DNA from 3 places in the Clostridium beijerinckii genome. Region 1 is predicted to be linked to each of the others. Evidence: riboswitches for the same ligand, from Rfam matches in the RefSeq annotation. Region 1 holds a riboswitch; each other region holds the start of a gene.
The links. A riboswitch is a leader RNA that binds a small molecule or an ion and turns the genes downstream of it on or off. The one in region 1 is predicted to bind cyclic di-GMP.
Positions count from the first base shown of each region.

Region 2: another riboswitch for cyclic di-GMP. It lies ahead of PZA12_RS20685 (prepilin peptidase); the one in region 1 lies ahead of PZA12_RS09890 (hypothetical protein).
Region 3: another riboswitch for cyclic di-GMP. It lies ahead of PZA12_RS19675 (hypothetical protein); the one in region 1 lies ahead of PZA12_RS09890 (hypothetical protein).

Region 1 covers NZ_CP144906.1:2,116,178-2,122,719, forward strand. The annotation lists gene PZA12_RS09885 (NAD(P)/FAD-dependent oxidoreductase) at 1-1,357, shown strand, start outside; cyclic di-GMP riboswitch class II at 2,267-2,350, shown strand; gene PZA12_RS09890 (hypothetical protein) at 2,466-2,669, shown strand; gene PZA12_RS09895 (hypothetical protein) at 2,881-3,054, shown strand; gene PZA12_RS09900 (biotin transporter BioY) at 3,147-3,692, opposite strand; gene bioB (biotin synthase BioB) at 3,728-4,690, opposite strand; gene PZA12_RS09910 (IS701 family transposase) at 4,911-6,113, opposite strand; gene PZA12_RS09915 (hypothetical protein) at 6,458-6,542, shown strand, end outside.
Region 2 covers NZ_CP144906.1:4,504,704-4,511,245, forward strand. The annotation lists gene PZA12_RS20680 (GspE/PulE family protein) at 1-1,502, opposite strand, end outside; gene PZA12_RS20685 (prepilin peptidase) at 1,617-2,369, opposite strand; cyclic di-GMP riboswitch class II at 2,610-2,692, opposite strand; gene PZA12_RS20690 (YebC/PmpR family DNA-binding transcriptional regulator) at 3,257-3,994, opposite strand; gene PZA12_RS20695 (YigZ family protein) at 4,864-5,511, opposite strand; gene PZA12_RS20700 (PLP-dependent aminotransferase family protein) at 5,906-6,542, opposite strand, start outside.
Region 3 covers NZ_CP144906.1:4,253,204-4,259,745, forward strand. The annotation lists gene PZA12_RS19655 (anti sigma factor C-terminal domain-containing protein) at 211-1,239, opposite strand; gene PZA12_RS19660 (RNA polymerase sigma factor) at 1,232-1,660, opposite strand; gene PZA12_RS19665 (radical SAM protein) at 1,933-2,799, opposite strand; gene PZA12_RS19670 (3-oxoacyl-[acyl-carrier-protein] synthase III C-terminal domain-containing protein) at 3,051-4,037, opposite strand; gene PZA12_RS19675 (hypothetical protein) at 4,091-4,423, opposite strand; cyclic di-GMP riboswitch class I at 4,564-4,651, opposite strand; gene PZA12_RS19680 (aromatic acid exporter family protein) at 4,763-5,728, opposite strand; gene PZA12_RS19685 (MATE family efflux transporter) at 6,179-6,542, opposite strand, start outside.

The sequences.
Region 1 (6,542 bases):
AGGAATATTTACTGCATATGAACTAAAGAAACAAAAACCTCAATCTAAAATCCTTTTAGTTGAATCAGGGAAGAGCATTGACAAGAGACATTGTCCAAAAGATAAAACTAAAAAGTGTGTGTCATGCAAACCTTATTGTCATATTACTACTGGATTTTCTGGCGCAGGAGCGTTTTCAGATGGAAAGCTATCTTTAAGCTATGAAGTGGGTGGAGATCTACCTGAACTTGCAGGTGCTGATTTAATACAAGAATACATAGACTATACAGATTCAATTTATTTGGACTTTGGAGCAGATACTAAAGTTGAAGGTGTAGGAAATAATGAAGCAGTTAAAGAAATAAGAAGAAAAGCAATACAAGGTGGATTAAAATTAGTAGATTGTCCAATAAGACATTTAGGAACTGAAAAAGCTCAAGAGATATATTTGAAGATTCAAAAACATCTATTAAATGATGGCGTTGAAATTAAATTTGATACAACAGTTAAAAATCTTTTGATAAGAAACAATGAAGTATCTGGGGTATTAATAACAGATTCATTAACTAGAACTAATGATGAAGAAATGTTTTCAGATAAAGTAGTTGTAGCAACAGGTAGAAAAGGGGCTGATTGGTTAAAAGACATGTGTATTGAGCACAAGATAAATCATAGTGCAGGACCAGTTGATATAGGTGTTAGAGTTGAGCTCAGAAATGAAGTAATGGAAAGTGTAAATAATGTACTTTATGAATCGAAACTTATAGGGCATCCAGCACCATTTAAAGATAAGGTTAGGACTTTCTGTCAAAATCCAGGTGGTTTTGTAAGTCAAGAGAATTATGATAATAATTTAGCAATAGTTAATGGCCACTCTTATAAAGATAAGAAATCTGATAATACAAACTTAGCAATTTTAAGTTCACATAATTTTTCGGCTCCTTTCAATGAACCAATTGAATATGGGCAGAAGGTTGCGGAACTTGTTAATATGTTGGGAAATGGAAAAATATTAGTTCAAAGATATGGAGATATATTGGATGGTAAAAGAACTTGGGAAAAGGAATTGTACGAATCAAACGTTAGACATACATTACCAGACGCAGAAGCTGGAGATTTAACATCAGCTATGCCATATAGAACTATGACAAATATTTTAAACTTTATACAAGCCATGGATACAGTAGTTCCAGGATTTGCAAGCAGAGAAACATTATTATATGGTCCAGAAATAAAATTCTACAGTAATAGAATTGATTTAGATAAAAATTTCGAAACTAATATAAAAGGCTTACATTGTTTAGGTGACTCAAGTGGATGGACTAGAGGACTTATGATGGCATCAGCCATGGGTGTGATAATGGGTAGAAAACTTTAAAAATATTGAAAATACTAAGTTGTATTAATATTAAGTATTCATAAATTCAGGGGATGATAACATCCATTAAACAGTATTCTACATAATTTTTTCTGAAAATTATGGGGGATGCTGTTTTTTTATAAAAGATATATTAATTTAAATGATGTAGTTATCAGTAATAACCTAAAGTTAAGATTATAAATTGTATAAAGAAATATGTAGATAACACAATAATAACTATATTTGAACTATGAAATATCTTCTAACTAGAAATGAGTAATATACTTTTGTAACCACAAGGGTCATAATATGGAATGTTTCATTGGTAATTTTGATGGATGTGATTATTTGGCTATAAGTTGTTCCAAATGTGCTAGTTCAAAAAGTGATGCTCCAAATTTTACATTTGGTAAGCAGAACTTTCTCTATGAGCGCTTGTTCTTTGAGGCTAGCACTTTGGGTGCAACTTTATAGCCTTAGAATCACCCATCAGAATTACCTAGAAACTGGAACAAAAGTATGTTATTCATTTTGGTGAGACATACGCATAAGTTCAGATCTTAGTTGGGTTATCTATATGGGAATTGCAAAAGCAACAAGGGTAACTTATTATTACAATACATAAATAAGTTACCCATAAACGATTTTATATAGAAGGATAAATAGTTAATAAGAAATTATCTTATTTTCTTATTATAGCTTATAATTATTACAAAATTATAACAAATATGTTAATTCAATATAAACATTATATTAAAATAAGCTTAAATATGATATTTAGGGACAGTAAATAAAATTTTTTATACATTTAATAATTACCTTTAAATATGTAACAATTATTGTAAGGTAATTATTGCATTTAATGTTGATTTTTCTTATATTATTGTTATAATATATACATAGAAAGACATAAAGCAACATAAATATACAAAGATTGGGAACTGTGAAGAATTCTCTGTATTTGGGCATCTTGAGAATTTGGAGTTAATGATGCAACCCACCAATCAAAACTAATTAATTTTTTTAATTAGTTTTGATTGGTTTTTTATATTTTTGGAATTAAACATAATAGAGTTAAAAGTAAATAAAATAGTTTTTAAAGTTAATATATGAGAGGTGATATGCTATGAAGATACATAATGAAATCATGAAAGTTATAAATGATAATTTGGCAAAGTGTTCTAAATTTGAATTTGTTGCAGAGTTAAGAGATTTAACTTTAGCAGATATGTATTATATTGAAAAGATATCGAGTATTGATAGTATAAAAGCGAAGTTCAATTATAAAATAATAAATAATACTTATATAAAGATTAATTATTCACGTTAATTAATATGTAGGAAGAGGAAAGACATGACACTAACTATTAAGATTAAATTAGGTAAAATAAAGAAAACAGAAGATGATGAGAATAAAATAATTACAGACTTTTCTCATATAGAGGTTTAATTAATAAGAATCATGGACATTAGAAATATTGTTTATGATTCTTATTTTTTTGCTATAATAATATAGTAGATTTTACGAGGAGAGCAATGGTATGAATAAAAAGGTATATGAGTTATTAGAAGAGATAAAATTACATTCAGAGAAAATTAGTGATTGGGAGCAAATGACAAATATATTTGCTAATGCTATTAAAAGAAAAGGATTGAATAATGAAGAAGTTGAAGAGATAAGTGAGAGAATATTTAGAGAAGTCAGAAAAAAGTAGAAGTGGATCTAGTTGATTTATAATATAAATGAGTTTCCTTAATTTTATAATTTAAAGAAACTCATTTTTTATTAATATATATATTTTAACTATTATAATCCAGCGCTTTTAATTCGTTTTCTAATCTGAGGCCCTATTAGTGATGCAATTACCATCTTTGCGAGGTCAGCAGGAATAAATGGAAGAACACCAATTGTTAAGGCCTTATTAAATGGTAGATGTGCAACATATGCTAGCCATACTGTTCCAAATATGTAGGTTACTAGTGTACCTAGCAGCATACCTAAAAAGCACATGAAAATTTTATTAGGAAATTTATCAATAAATAATCCACTTATAAATGCCATAAAAGCGAATCCAATTAGGTATCCACCTGTTGGCCCTGCTAATTTAGTAAATCCCCCAGAGAATCCCGAAAAAACTGGCAATCCCAATGCACCTATGAGAAGATAGATAAGATAACTAATTGTTCCTTCCCTTTTTCCAATTATATATATAGTAAGGTAAATTGCTAAATTTGTTAATGTAATTGGTACTATACCAATAGGAATTGAAAACGGCGCAGATGTACATATAAAAGCACTCATTATTCCGATTATTGTTAACTGACGCGCGTTAGTTCTACGTATATTTTCCATAATTTTAAATCTCCTTTATATATTATATTTCTTTTCTATAATTCCTTTTTAATTGAAAAACCGAGTGTTTGCAACATTATTTTATCTTGACATGTATTGTTACCTACAGTAGTCAGCATATCACCAGTTATCGTTGCATTAGCTCCAGATTGAAAAATTTCTATGCCGCCATCTTCAAAATAAGTTCTTCCGGCAGCCATACGAATATAAGCTGTTGGATTTATGTAACGAAAAATTGCAATCGTTCTTAAGATATCATCATTAGAAATCCTTTTTAAATTCTCTAATGGAGTACCTTTGATAGGCATTAATACATTTATTGGTATAGATATAACTCCAAGTTCTGATAAGCTTATAGCCATGTCAATTCTGTCATACCAAGTTTCACCCATTCCTATAATACCACCGGAACAAACTTTTAAACCTGCATTTTGCGCTAGTTTAATTTCTTTAATCTTGTCATCATATGAATGAGTAGTACAAATATTGTGAAAGTTTCTTTTAGAAGTTTCGATGTTTGCATGGTACATTGTGACTCCTGCTTCTTTTAAAAGTACAAATTGTTCTTCACCTAAAAAACCGTGAGATGCACATAGGTTGATAGAACATTCTTTATTCATCATTTTGTATGCTTGTACAGCTTTATCAAAATCGCTTCCAACTAATGCTCTTCCGGCTGTAACAATAGAGTATCTATGTACACCATTAGCTTCATTTTTTTTGCAGTCTTTTAAGATTGCATTAGGATCTAAAAAATCATATTCTTTAATTTCTGTTTTGTGGTGTTTTGATTGAGCACAAAACTTACAGTTCTCGCTGCATTTTCCACTGCGACCATTAATAATTGTACAAAGGTCCACGTTTTCTCCGCATAGTGTTTTACGAATTTTATTAGCACCATCACAAATTTTCTTTAAATCACAAGTTAATAAAAATTCTAAATTATCAGATCTAGTTAATCGTCTTCCGTTAATAATTTCTTCTGCTAATTTTTCCATATAATTTTACCACGCCCCAATTTATTAAATAATTTCAAGACAAGTATATAATTAATATTTAATATTGTCAACTAAATATAAAAAAAGAGTTAACAATGTTAGCTGTGCTTAATATATGCATATAAATCAAATAGTTTAACAAAATATTTTATAAGTATATATAACTATAATAGTGCAGTTTTACTTGAATAATTTTACAGTTAAATAAAAAAACAGATTCTTAAGCTATTTTTAATGACTCAAAAATTTTTTCTATCGGCGTACCGCTTGCGGCAGCTTTGTAAATATATATTACTTTGGACTTTTCTAAATTTTTTTTAGCAACTTTATATCCAGTATTAAAGTGAAGAGAATCAGTACAGTATATTTTGCAATAAGTATAATTTACTAACATTATGATTAGATATCTATTAATGCTTTTTCCACTTCTTACTTGATATCCATCTAGTCCTAAGTACGTTTTGCAATCTCTAAAAAATGGTTCGATTGCCCATCGGTCGGTATATTGAGTTAAAATATCTAACGGTGCTAATGATTTCTCTAAGGAAATAAAAGTTTTCAATGCTCCATCTTTTTGGAAAGCATCTTTAGGATAACTTAAAACAATAGAGACATTCTTTCGATCTTTTAAGTTGCCAACATAATTGTAAATGTAGTATTGCTTATCTTTGACGGTGACGAGGTCAAAGTCTTCAATCTTTAATAATGTAGCAAACTTATGAAGTTTTATTCCTAGTCTTTCATGGCCATACGGAAAAATGACCCTATTAGTTTTTAAAGCACCAATATAGCTATAGCCGGCTTTTTCAGAAGCATTAAAAATATCCTTACAACTATACCAACTATCTGCTAACACATAGCCTTTATTTTCAGGCTTTGGAAGTGTTGTAATTAATTTTTTAGTTAATTCTATTTTACTCATATATTCTTTATCATAGATATCAATTGAGTATGGCAGCACTAATCCGTCACACGATAGTAAAGAAACTACTACTTGATGACCATATACATTCTTACCTTTTAAATGAGAATTATGAAACGAACACTTTTCAATTGGATTTTTAGCCTTTGACGAGGGCTTTGTCTTTTCAGAAATAGTGTCATCAATAATAAAGTATATTGGCTGTTTGGATTCTCTTGATTTCCCCCAAATAAGTTCTATGATATATGCTTTTAATGCTCTTTCTAAAAGTTTTTCATTCCAATTACTATTTGAAAAAAATCTAGTAATACTAGTTCGATGTTTCGAAGGAGCAAGCTCCGCTATGTCGGAAATTTTACCGTTATAACCTTTTGATATCATAGCATTCATTATATTTTCTAAATGTCTTAATTGAGGCTTAGTTAAGTAAAAATCAAAATTTAGTTGTTTTAAAAAATTGTATATTGATAGATCATCTGATATAATTGTGTTCTGAAACATTTATGTATAGCTCCTTGCTGTCATTGTTGTGTGGTAACTCAATTATAACAAGGATTTATCATAGATGTTTTTTTATTTTATTCAGTTGTAAAATTATTCAAGCATTTTTGCACTATTATAGTATATAATATATTTCAATTAAGTTTCTATAATTATGGTCTTAATTAAGCTCTTGGTTTGCTATAGATTCAAATATAAATTTAGTATTTTAATCTATATAAGAAATTGCATAGCACTAATAAAAATAAAGTTTAGTTTAATAAGAACAAATTTTCATAGAATAGAGTAATGTAATATGTAGAGTATTCGAATGGATTAAAATATGGTTATGAGTAGGTGCTAGAATGACTATTGATTTTGATAAAATTATGTTTAATATAAAACAAGGCTATTATAAATATATTGGTTCAGGTTCTGGCAGGAAAGTAT
Region 2 (6,542 bases), 2.4 Mb from region 1:
TACACACCAGTTCTTCCAACATACCCTGTGTTATTGCAATATCCGCATCCTCTACCTTTATTTAAAATTATTTGCTTGTCCTTATCAATTCCAAGGATTTCTTTTTCATATTCCGTAGCTTCATATGGAGCATTACAATTCATACATACTTTTCTAACTAATCTCTGAGCTACTATTCCAACTACTGACGTAGCAACTAAATATGGTTTTATTCCCATATCAACAAGCCTTATTATAGATGACGGAGCATCGTTTGTATGAAGTGTGCTTAAAACTAAGTGACCTGTTATAGCCGCTTTAGTAGCAATCTCTGCTGTTTCGTTATCTCTAATTTCACCAATCATAATTATGTCTGGATCTTGCCTTAATATACTTCTAAGTCCACTTGCAAAAGTTAATCCGGCTTTATTATTTACACTCACTTGATTTACTCCATTTAGCGTATATTCAACTGGATCTTCTACAGTAATTATATTTATTTGATCATTGTTTAATTCACTTAAAATTGTATACAAGGTTGTAGATTTACCACTTCCTGTAGGTCCTGTAACTAATACTATTCCATGTGGATTTGAAATAATTCTATCCATCTTCTCTAGATTTTCATTACTCATTCCTAGTTTATCTCTGCCTATATTCCCCATAGATTTGTTAAGGATTCTTATAACTATTTTTTCCCCATTAACTACTGGAAGTATTGAAACTCTAAGATCTACTTCTTTTCCTCCTACACTCGTCATTATTCTTCCATCTTGTGGTATTCTTTTTTCTGCTATATTTAATCCTGCAAGTATTTTTATTCTTGTTACTAGCGGACCTAAGCTTTCTATGTTAATAACATTTACAGTCTGTAATTTGCCATCTATTCTATATCGTATTCTCACTTCATTTTCAAATGGTTCTATATGGATATCTGATGTATTTAGTTCTATTGAATTCTTAAATAAGTACTCTACCATTTTTACAACCGGAGCATTCTTAACAGTATCCATTTCATCTATATTAACTTTTAAATTCTTTGCTTCAGAACTTTCTTTTGAAAGTTGTTGAGCTGCCAAGCTAACCTGCTGACTGCTATAATATATTTCTATAAACTTTTTTATGTCATCCTTTTTAGATATGTATGATTCTATTTCGAACCCAGTAGATATTGCAACGTCATCTATTGCATATATATTTAATGGATCAGATAAAGTAACCTTAATTTTATTATTTTCAAATCCGAATGGTATCAGATTATATTTATCACATAAATTTTTAGGAATTATACTTATAGCTTTTTTATCAAAATTTATTGTATTTAAATCTACTTTTTTAATTCCTGTCTGCTGTTCTATTGCTTCTATTATATCTTCTTCAGTTATAATCTTACTATCAAGTAGTATTTCCCCTAGCTTCTTCCCTAGTGTCCTTTGAGACTTTAATGCTTCTTGCAATTGATATCCTGTAATTTTTCCCGCATTTACAAGAATGTTACCTAGTCTTCTTTTTTCAGTTGCCATTCTGAGTCTCACCTTTCCTATGAATTATGTATAAAATGCGGCATAGCACCTTATAATTAGTATAAGTTTGCTATATGATTTTCACAAGTAAAGTTATTGTAAAAAAGTATATCTTTACAACAACAAATTCCAATAAACTTTTAATATTTCTGCTCCGTAGAGCATTGAAATCAAACTTCCTATTGCTATAAAAGGACCAAACGCTATCTTTTCTTTTGCTTTCTTTAATTTTAATATTAAAACAATTATTCCTATTATTCCACCTAATACAATTGCTAGAAATAAGCCTAATAAAATTCCTTTAACTCCCAGGAATAATCCACACACAGTCGCAATTTCAATATCACCTTCACCCATTCCCCTTGTTAAAAACACTATTAATCCTATTATTATTGCTCCTAGTATTCCTCCTAGAATTAAATCTAGAACATTATTCTTATATAAAGCATATTGTAATAATATAAATAAAATGCCAACTATTCCTCCAAAAATCGTAGTACTTGTAAATACAAACTGCGTGTCAAAATCTATAGCGCTAATTACGATTAAAAGAGATACCAAAATACAATATTTTATGGTAATCAGATCTAATCCAAACTTTGCGTATACAATTAAATACAGCAATCCATTTAAGATTTCTATAAGAGGATATCTTATAGATATTTTTTCACCACAATACCTACATTTTCCTCTAAGAAATATATAGCTAAATACAGGTACTAGATCTAGTGGATTTAAGTTATGTTTACAGGTTGTACAATGAGACGGCGGAAAAGCAATTGATTTTTCTATAGGAATTCTATAAATACAAACATTTAAAAAACTACCTATAACTAGTCCTAAAATACATATTAATGTATAATCCAAAAAATCACCTCTCATTGTATATTTTAATATTATTTAACTTTTTTGTAAACGTTGTTGTGTATAAATTTGTATCTTATTCTTATTTTTTCAAAAATATTTAATAAAAATTATATTAAAATAATAAAATTTTCTTTCTTTAAATTTTAATCATAATTAACCAAAGTCTCTCTTTAATATATTATCTCCTTATTTGTAAATGTATTACAAATAATCTTAAAAAATATAAAAACCGGCCTTTATAAATATAAAGGTCGGTTGCACTACTAACTCACCATATATAAAGTGCCCAGTTAAAATATATGGTTCAAAGTTTCCTTATAACAAAATATACTTGCTTTTTCTTTTATTTCTTACATAACATATTAAATACAGCTAATATATGCCGTAGTAATTATACCATAATGATCATTATTTGGTCTATCTTGTTTAAAACTTTTCTTCTAAAAATAGTAATAATTATTTACTGGATAGTTCTAGATTTTTTATCACTCTTCATATAAGGATTTAAGCTAATTGCCCTCTATATTTCCATTCCATAATACCATGTTTACAAAAAATTTACAACTATTGAATAATATTGTTAATCATGTTTTATATATCTACACCAGAAGATCTTAGTTTGCAATCAAAAAAGAATTAGGCAATTGAATTTACAACATAATTTCTTATTAATTATTTATCATTTTATTTTAAAAAATATAATAACCAACTAGTGATAGCTTGGCTGGTACAATAAGCTATCCTTTCCTTTTACAATTAATAAATCTACAAGTAACAAAAAAAACACCTCCAATATCAATTAACTATGTATATCAATATTGAAAGTGTTATTATTTAATAAGTATATCATCCAGAGCTTTTTATAATTTAAAAGCGCCTAAAACAGCTTATTCATCCCATCCCTCAGGGAATTCAGCGTTGTGGTACACCTCTTGAACGTCGTCATCGTCATCAAGTAAGTCTAACATCTTTTGGAATTTCTTAGCATCAGCTTCATCTATTGCTGTGTATGTATCTGGAATCATCTTAACTGAAGCTTCTAAGAATTCAATACCTTGTGCTTCTAATGCTTCTCTAACTGTTCCGAACTCTTCAGGTGCAGTTGTTACTACAAATACTTCTTCTTCTGATGCGAAATCTTCTGCACCAGCATCTAAGGCAATCATCATTAATTCATCTTCATCTTTATCTTCTTTTTCAATGACAATTTCACCTTTTTCTTGGAACATAAATGATACACAACCTGATGTACCCATGTTTCCGCCGCCTTTTGTAAATGCACTTCTTACATTTCCAGCAGATCTATTTTTATTATCAGTAAGAGTTTCAACTATTACAGCTACTCCACTAGGTCCATAACCTTCATAAACTATATTTTCATAATTAACTGCTGATAATTCACCAGATGCCTTTTTAATTGCTTTTGAAATAGTATCATTAGGCATGTTTGCTGCCTTGGCTTTTGCAACTACATCTCTTAATTTTGCATTTGTATCTTGATTAGCTCCACCATTTTTAACAGCCATCACAATTTCTTTACCTATCTTAGTAAAAATCTTACCTCTTTTTGCATCTGTCTTGCCCTTTTTTGCTTGAATGTTATGCCACTTTGAGTGTCCTGACATATGTTTTCCTCCTTACTTTATTCGTAATAATTATCTATGTTTTTATAAATATATATTGCAATTAAGTCCCTATACCTTGATCTTATTTTAACACTTGATTTACTAAGTTTTGAATATAGCTTCATGTTAACAATATATATAATATCTATTTGTAACGATTCTTATTACAAGTTATTCATTTAATTAATGATTTTTTCTTTAAAATACAAAATCCAACAGCTATTATACCACATTTTACATAAGTTCACAATTATCCTATTACCAAATAATTCTCTATAATATTTATTAAAATATAAAATTTACATTGCAATTGAATCTCCATCCTTTTACTCTATCTGATTAATGACTTAGTTCATTGTAATATGCCTAAATCTAAGTTTCATGTTATAAAAAATTTATTGTTAGAACTAAATTTTTACTTTGAAATAAAAATCTCCAGAAGTAGTTAATTATGAATAATAAATTTTATAATCAGCTTGTATTCTCATTCTTTTACGAAGTGTTTCGCTGAGCTTTAAATACGTAACTATAGACATTCCAATTATTAATTAGACTTATTCTGTGAACATATTTCCATATTTACTGTATATAAATGATTATCTTTAGCTAGAAATCATAAATATATTTGTGGAGAAAACATTTGAAAATGAGCTGTTAAAGGTTCTTAGCTGTAGGTTGTTCCATTTTAGCTTGTCAAACTGAAAGTTGGAACATGCTAAAGTGGATACAACCTGCCGCTTAGAACCTTCAGCGATATTTTCATAGCTTTTCGGAATCAAAATATTTATGATTTCGGCAAGTTACCACATAAGTCTAGTTTTAAAGTTGGATATCTATAAGCAACGAACCATAATCCTAGAGTACTCTAATTATATTTTCAAGTATAATCTATTTCCTTCTTTAAAATATATGTCCTCTTCACTTTTTCTAACTATTACTTTTCCGTTAGTAACTTCTACAATCTCGTTTTCTATATCTTCAGCCATTAACTTTTCAGCTAATATATTAACAATCACTTTATCGCTGTATTCAGTATCTTCTATATGCCAAGAATTTTGACCGCATGTATATTGAACTTTTCCAAAAAGATCATATTCCATTTCAAAACTTAGTTTCAGTCCTTCAACCTTTTCCACTACACCAGCTGATTTTATTGCGATGCTGGCACCTTTTGTATAAGCTCTAGTTAAACCACCTGCCCCTAAAAGTATTCCCCCAAAATATCTCGTAACAACTACTGCACAATCTGTCACTCTACTTTTTTTCATCACTTCAAGAATTGGTATTCCTGCTGTTCCCTGTGGTTCGCCATCATCTGAGTACCTTTGAATATTCATGTCTTTTCCGATTATATATGCTGAGCAATTATGCCTTGCTTGCTTGTGCATATTCTTTATCTCATTTATAAAAGCTTTAGCTTCCTCTTCATTTTCCACCCTTTTTGCATAACCAATAAACTCTGACTTCTTTTCTTCAAATCTATCTTCACCAAAGTCTTTTACTGTAATGTACGACATATCAATCTAGCTCCTTTTCAATCTCAAATCAGAATATATAGTACGCATATTGATTTAAAACAATTTTATACATACTTAAATAATTAGAATATTATAATACCTTCCTATGCTGCATTTTTACTGCATATTCTTAAGAATATATATTGTACAGAATATATATTCTAATATTGTTTAAAATATATATTCTAAAATTCTTAAGAATATTAGCATAAAGTGAAACCTAGCTTCAGAGAGAGTTTTTTATGTGCACCTTGATGGTAAATCTGCCATTAAAGGTTAGTTAAACTTATCTCGGATTGTGCCACTTTTATCTACCACTTTAATAGAAGATTGGAGTGTTACAGTGGTTAAACATCAGATAAAATTATTAGTAAAAATATCTCCCTAAGTAATTTCACTTCTCAACTCTAAGTTCCTTAGCCAAAATTAATTCTTCCTTAAGTATTTTCATACCTTTCTCAATCTTTTCCTTATCGGTTTGATAAAAGGCTATCCTAAAAGAATCTTGTCCATCATTTTGTGATGTAAAGAACATAGCCCCTGGAGTAATATATATATTTTTCTTTTTAAGTTTTATAAAAAGTTCTTTAGTATTAATCTTAAATTCATCTTTTAAAGTTATATAAAAATTTAATCCACCTTTTGGATCATTGTAGGTTAACATATCTTTAAATTCACTATCTAGAATTGTTTTTAAATGCGTATACCTTTTTATATATTCATCATTTAGATTTTTAATATTCTTTTTCCACTTATTACTCGAAATATATAATTCCAGAGCCCTCTGCATTAAACTTGAAGTAGTTATATCTGTATTGTGCTTTGAATTTTGAAGAGTTTCACTGAATACTTCTGGTGCAACTAAGTATCCTAATCTTATTCCTGGAAGAAATATTTTCGAAAAACTTTTTATATAAATTACCCTATCATTTTTATCAAGCCATTTAAACGGCACATATTCTAATGAATTTTCATATATAAGTTCCGATAGATAATCATCTTCAATTATGTAAAAATCATAAATTTCTGCA
Region 3 (6,542 bases), 2.1 Mb from region 1:
ATTAACCTTAGCTTGAAAAATATATACATTCATAAAAATGTCAATCAACCTTTTCCATAATTTATACTCATAAGGAGTACAAGGGCCACAGATTTCATTACAATATAAATTCTTAGAGGATAAAAAAAGTAACTTTTAGTCTAGAACCAAAAGTTACTTTCATAGTTAATTGTTGTATTATTACTAGTAAAATTAAATCACTCTCTTTAATTAATATTTATCAACTACAGTGCCTAAGACAGCATGTTTTATAATCGGGTTATTCTCAATCGCCTTTAGTTCTTTTGGACTTCCAACCACTACAGCTCCAATTATTCTAATATCATTCTCATCAATATTTTTGATATACTGAGCCTCCCCTATATCCTTTAACTGTTTAATCGCTGCCTTAAAGTTTTGCATTCTACCGTCTGTATCACTTCTAAACTCTCCTGCTCCATCAATGGATTTTATCCCAATAACATTAAATGCTGGATTATTAAATTCAATAATATGTTTCTTTTCCTCATCTGAATTATTATCTACCCAGTAAAATGTTATTAGATTACTATCCAAAATACTATTTACTTCTTCATAGGTATAGTATTTATCAAAAGACAAAGCCATTTCTACCATTTTATTATCATCCATTTCATCTAAAAAATGAAAATCATTTATTATATTTTCTTTACCTTCCGATATTTCATCTTCTGTACGTTTATTTTTATCTGTTTCATATTCATATATATTTCTTCCATAATTGACATACGGATATAAAAAATGTAATTCTCTTAATCCATATGCAGTACTATACCTTTTATTTATATCATCATTTAAAGGGATGTTACTTATTGTCCGTCCACCTTGATCAACTTTTTCAAACTTATTATCAAATATACTTCTATTATTTGTTTTTAATCCAGCAAAAAGAACCCTGCTTCCTATCCTTTTACTAACATAATCAACAGTTTCATAGTTAAAATATCCCATTTCAATGCACCTTTCTTCTCCTACGTACTCATTTGGATACATTATAGAATATTCTAACTGCTTTACTATTTTTTCTTTTGAATATGAACCTTCTACATATTTATTACTTGCAAAATTTAAAGCCAGATTTCCAACGATAATTATAATTAAAGTTGAAATAATTCCGATTGCAATAAGTTTCACATTTAATTTATTTCTTTTCTTTTTCACTTCTTTTTTTATTTCTTCTTCCATTCTATCAGAAAACAATTCGTCAATATCTTTACTCAAATTCTTCACCTTCCCATATTTTCTTGAACCTATTTCTTGCTCTATAGCATAAAGTCTTAGCTGATCCCTCTTCAATGTTAAGTAGCTTTCCTATCTGTTTATAAGTTAAACCCATACTGTATTTTAAAACCAGTAGATTCTTTTCACTTTCTTTCATTAGAGATAGAATTCTATTAATATCTAAAGCACTATCTATATGCATAATTTTAAAATGGCTCTCAATAGTTATTAATAATTCATCCGTTAAACTTATGTTCACCTTGCTCTTTTTGTACAAGCTATAAAATTTGTTTATGGATACTTTAAACATCCACGCCTTTATGTTCCCATCAATTAAAATGTCAATATTTTCATAAGTCTTGATAAAAGTTTCTTGTATAATATCCTCTGAATCTTCCTTTGATGCTCCTATAGAAATCAAATACCTATATATTATAGATAAATCTTTTTTTATTAAATCACATGTACTATCTTTAATGATTCATCCCCCCCTTTATTGAACACACTAAAAATAATTAGTATTTATTCTATAAACAATTGTTTTTCATTTTTAATGGCGCCACATATATATAACTTTTAAGTATATTAAAAAGTGAACATACATCTAATATATTTTAAAAAATTATGTTTTTAAAAATATGAAGACTATAAAAAAAACAGAGGCATTATATCTTATGCAATGCCTCTGTTTGCTTACAATCTTCTATATTCCTCTTGTTTTATTTGATTAGTTTTTAAATAGTAGTTAATTTGATTAAGCAATTTTTCTTTATCTTCTGGTAAACTTCCTCTTAGAGAAACATAATTTGATGCGTGATTACATCTAAATATAACTGATTCATTGACATTAATATGTTGTATTAATATCTCTATCTCATTTAATACTTCTTTATCACTTAGAAGTTTAAATTCTTTTCTTAATATTTTATTATACAAATCCGTTTCTTTTTCAACCATAAGAGTTAATACACCTAAATAATTTGGAGCCATAGCGCTTATTAATTCGCCTGTTTTAATTGCATGAATATCGCTCTTTTCAATGCCGCCAACTCCAGCTATAACTGTTACTGATAAAAAGATATCAGCATTTTTAACCATTCTAGCAGCATCAATTATCTCGTTACTGTTTACTCCTTTATTTATATCCTTTAAAACCTCATCACTTCCACTTTCAACACCCATATATATCATATATAAGCCTAAGTCTTTAAGTTCTTTCAACTCTTGATGAGTTTTACCTAATATTGATTTTGGTGTCCCATAAAGAGTTACCCTCCTGCATTCAGAAAATGTATTTCTTATAAGCGTTAAAATTTCTTTTAATTTTTCCGTTGGAATGATTAACGCATCACCATCTGCCAAAAATATTTTTTCTACATGCGAATACATTTCTCTAAAGTAATTTACATCTGTTTTAATATCTTCCAAAGATTTTATTGTAAATTTCTTAGATTTATACATATTACAAAAATTACATTTATTATGAGAACACCCTAAAGTTACTTGTATTATAAGACTATTACTTTCACTTGGAGGTCTATATAGTGGATAATCGTACATTATCAAACCATCTCCCCTGTTATTCTTTAATTAATATAGCATTTTTTAAGTTCTAACACTATCTCTATATATTTTTCTACTTCATTAAATCATCTATAAGAATTTATTCTCATATTAGTGATATTCTAATATATATTTATCTAAAGTATATTTACTTACTTGCATTTCATATGATAGCATCAAACTCATAAATATAACCTTCTATAGATTTTACTACAGAAGGTTATATTTATGAAGTGCATTTTCTAATACTAATATTTATATAACATAACTATACTCTGAGAACCAGATCCAATAGTCCAGAAAATTACATAGTCCCCTCTCTTAACTTTACCTTCCTTTATCGATTCATACAATGCTATGAAAGGGCTAGTAGTTCCAGTATATCCATATTTATTCCCTATATATATACTCTTATCTTCTCCTATATCTAAAAGTTGTCTTATATTTTTTATATTTATAAACGCAAACTGAGAAAAGCAGAACATTTTAATGTCTTCATTTTCTAAGCCATTTTTCTTCAGCATCTTTTTAGCAATCTCTGCTGCTGGATAAACACATGCCCCACCATCGAATGGCAACCATTTCAAATAAAGCTCACCTACATCATTTGATTTGAAGAAATTAGAGAATCCTTTACTTGGATACATAATATTATGACTTTCCTCTGTGTTTATATAATATTCTGCATCAACTATTCCACACTCTTCTTCAACTTTTTCCAAAATTATTGCACATGCAGCATGTCCATAATTTCCATAGCAAAGCTCATTATTGGGATCAGCTAACGAATCGACATCATCACAACCAATAATCAATGCTCTTTTAGCTCGCTTTGACGATTCTAAATAATTTGATATATTCTCTAAGGCAACAGTCATACCAGCACAATTTGCATTCATATCAAAACACATTACATTTCTTCCCGCATTTAATTCCTTATGTATTAAAATAGATGTTGCTGGTGCTATATATTCAGATAATATAGATGAATATACTAGCACATCTATGTCACTACCTGTCAAGTTAGCTTTATCTAATGCTGATTTTGCTACTTTTACTGCTAGAGATAAAGTTGTCTCCTGTTCATTAAACATAAAGCGTTTATCTCTACCCATTACATCTACCAATAAATGTTCTACATCCTTATCTTGTTTTTCAAAATGTTTTAAATAAATATCATTTGAAACAACTTTAGATGCATGACAAATATCAATGCAACTTAATCTTATTCCCATAATAATCTCCTAGCTAATGTAATTCAATTTAATATTATAAATTATGTATTGTTTTAAATTATTTCAATTCCCAATCCAGTGTTCCTACTTATTCTTGATAATTGCATCTTTAAAGTTATATTACTACCAACATTTGCTATAACCTTTACAAACTTGCAAGCCTTGTACATTTGAAAACATCCTTCTAACATTGGTAACATCTCTTGTCTTGAAACGTTTAACTCTCTTGCATCAAAATTTAATACATATTCTGAAGTTTGTATAGGAGATAGTTCTTTTCTAAAATCTTCAACAAAACTATTAGCATCGTCTGGTTCAAACATTCCCCATATCCTTATGTTAATCTCCTTTTTCGCCTTGTCCAAAGACAACTGATACTTTTTCATTTACTACACCTAACCTTTCTTTATTTAAATTCTTATCATATACACATATTTCAATGATTTTCTATTAAAATAAAAAGGTGCCTATTAATTATTAATAGGCACCAAAAATAAACAAATGACTAATGTTTATATAACTACATTTTGGCAACCTGGCAATCATTGAAAATAAATTTCTTTAGACCCATAGCTTTGCGGCCCTGCCTTTCGGCAAGTGTGCTATTATCAATGCATATGATATGCATAATTTTACACTTATTTTTGATAAATTTCAATATTTATACTAATATTTTTACCATTAATGGCATTAAAACTAATTTTAGTAAGTTACATTTATAACCTCTACCTATTTTGAAAAGATTCTTTAAATTCTTTCTTAATAACTAAGAAATCTTCTAAATCATTCAAAAACTGAAATAGCAACGCTCTGTTTTCAAATTCGTTTCGATTCTTAGGTAAATCCATTTTTTCATAGTCTTTTCTAAGTAAATTTAGTTTATTTATAAGCTCTACACAATCATTATCTTCCTTTAGATTCATTGCAACTTCATTTGTAAATTCTGATAATATTCTAGTTTGATCATAAGTCATATAAAATCTCGAAAAATGCCTCTTCATTCTTTTCATTGTATCTAGCTGTATTATTCTCATCTCTATATAACTCAAATAATAATCATTTTTTTTAAATAAACGATTATTATTTATTATCTGTGCCATAAATTTAGACTTATTAATTAATTCCTCAACATTCACTGATATTTGTTTTTCATAAATTGGTACAGCCTGAGTAACAAGGCTTACTGCCATATCTGATAATATAGCTCTATAATAATCTTCTATTCTTTCTTTATTCTTTTCAAATTGTTCTTCTAATGACGCAGTATATAGATTAAACATCATTGCTACTCCAATTCCTACTATCGTTAGCTGTGCCTCATTTATAATCCAAGAAACATTAATATTAGAACTCGTTAAAAGATGTGTCGATAATACAGCACCTACAACCATTCCTTCTCCCATTTTTAGTATTTTAGTTATGGGTATAAATATCAGTAAGAATAATCCAAACACAATTGGATTGTTTCCAAGCAGCATATATAGAATATAAGACAGAAGTATTGCCACTGACGAAGTAATTATTCTTCTACCTGCAACTAATAAAGCTTCTTTTTTAGTATCCTGAATACTAAGTATTGCAATTATACCTGAAGTCACTCCAAATTGTAATCCTATATAATTTGATATAATTATGGCTATTGTCGCTGATAAAGCCATTTTAAATGTTGTTGATTGTAAGTATTTCACCATTTTTAATTTATCTCCCACTATTCTATATTATATTTTTCTTGGGTTCTTTGCTTTTGCTATAATTATAGACTATTTTTTCATTTTTTTAAATTTCTATAGACATACATTTTATTGCTTATTTAAATTATAAATGCTAAAATGCAATTAAATAAATGAAAATATATGCAAACTATAATTAGTATATGAAATTATATCTTATGTTTAATAAGAATAGGAAGTTCATAAGCAAGCATTATAATCCAACTTGCAAAACAGCTTAGCGCGATACCAACTATACCAAACTTGGGAGCAAGTAAATACGCAAATGTCACTCTTCCAATCATCTGTGAGAAAGTTGATAATTAAATTAACTTTTAATTCTCCCATTCCTCCGAAATAACATTGTATTCCATTTGTCCATGCTGGTAGCATGTAGAAAAATGCCATAAAATGAAGATAAATCACACCTAATTATATAACTTTTGATCCTTCATTATGAACAAATAGCTTCATTAAATTATCAGCCCCGAAATATACTAGACCAACAAGTATACACCAAAATAATGTTTCTATTTTTAAGCCTGTCCAGAGTCCCTGTTTAATACGATTATGCTTTTTGGCTCCTCTATTTTGAGCTAAAAATGTTGTCATTCCACTACTAATACTTTGTTGTGGCGTGAACGCAAAATCATCAATTCCATTAACTGCATTAAATGTTGCTATTGCATCTATTCCCAAAGGATTTACTGCACTTTGAATTAAAACTTTTCCAATATATAAACAAGTTTGCTGCATAGCAGTAACAGAACTATAATTTATTGTAGTTTTTAATAAT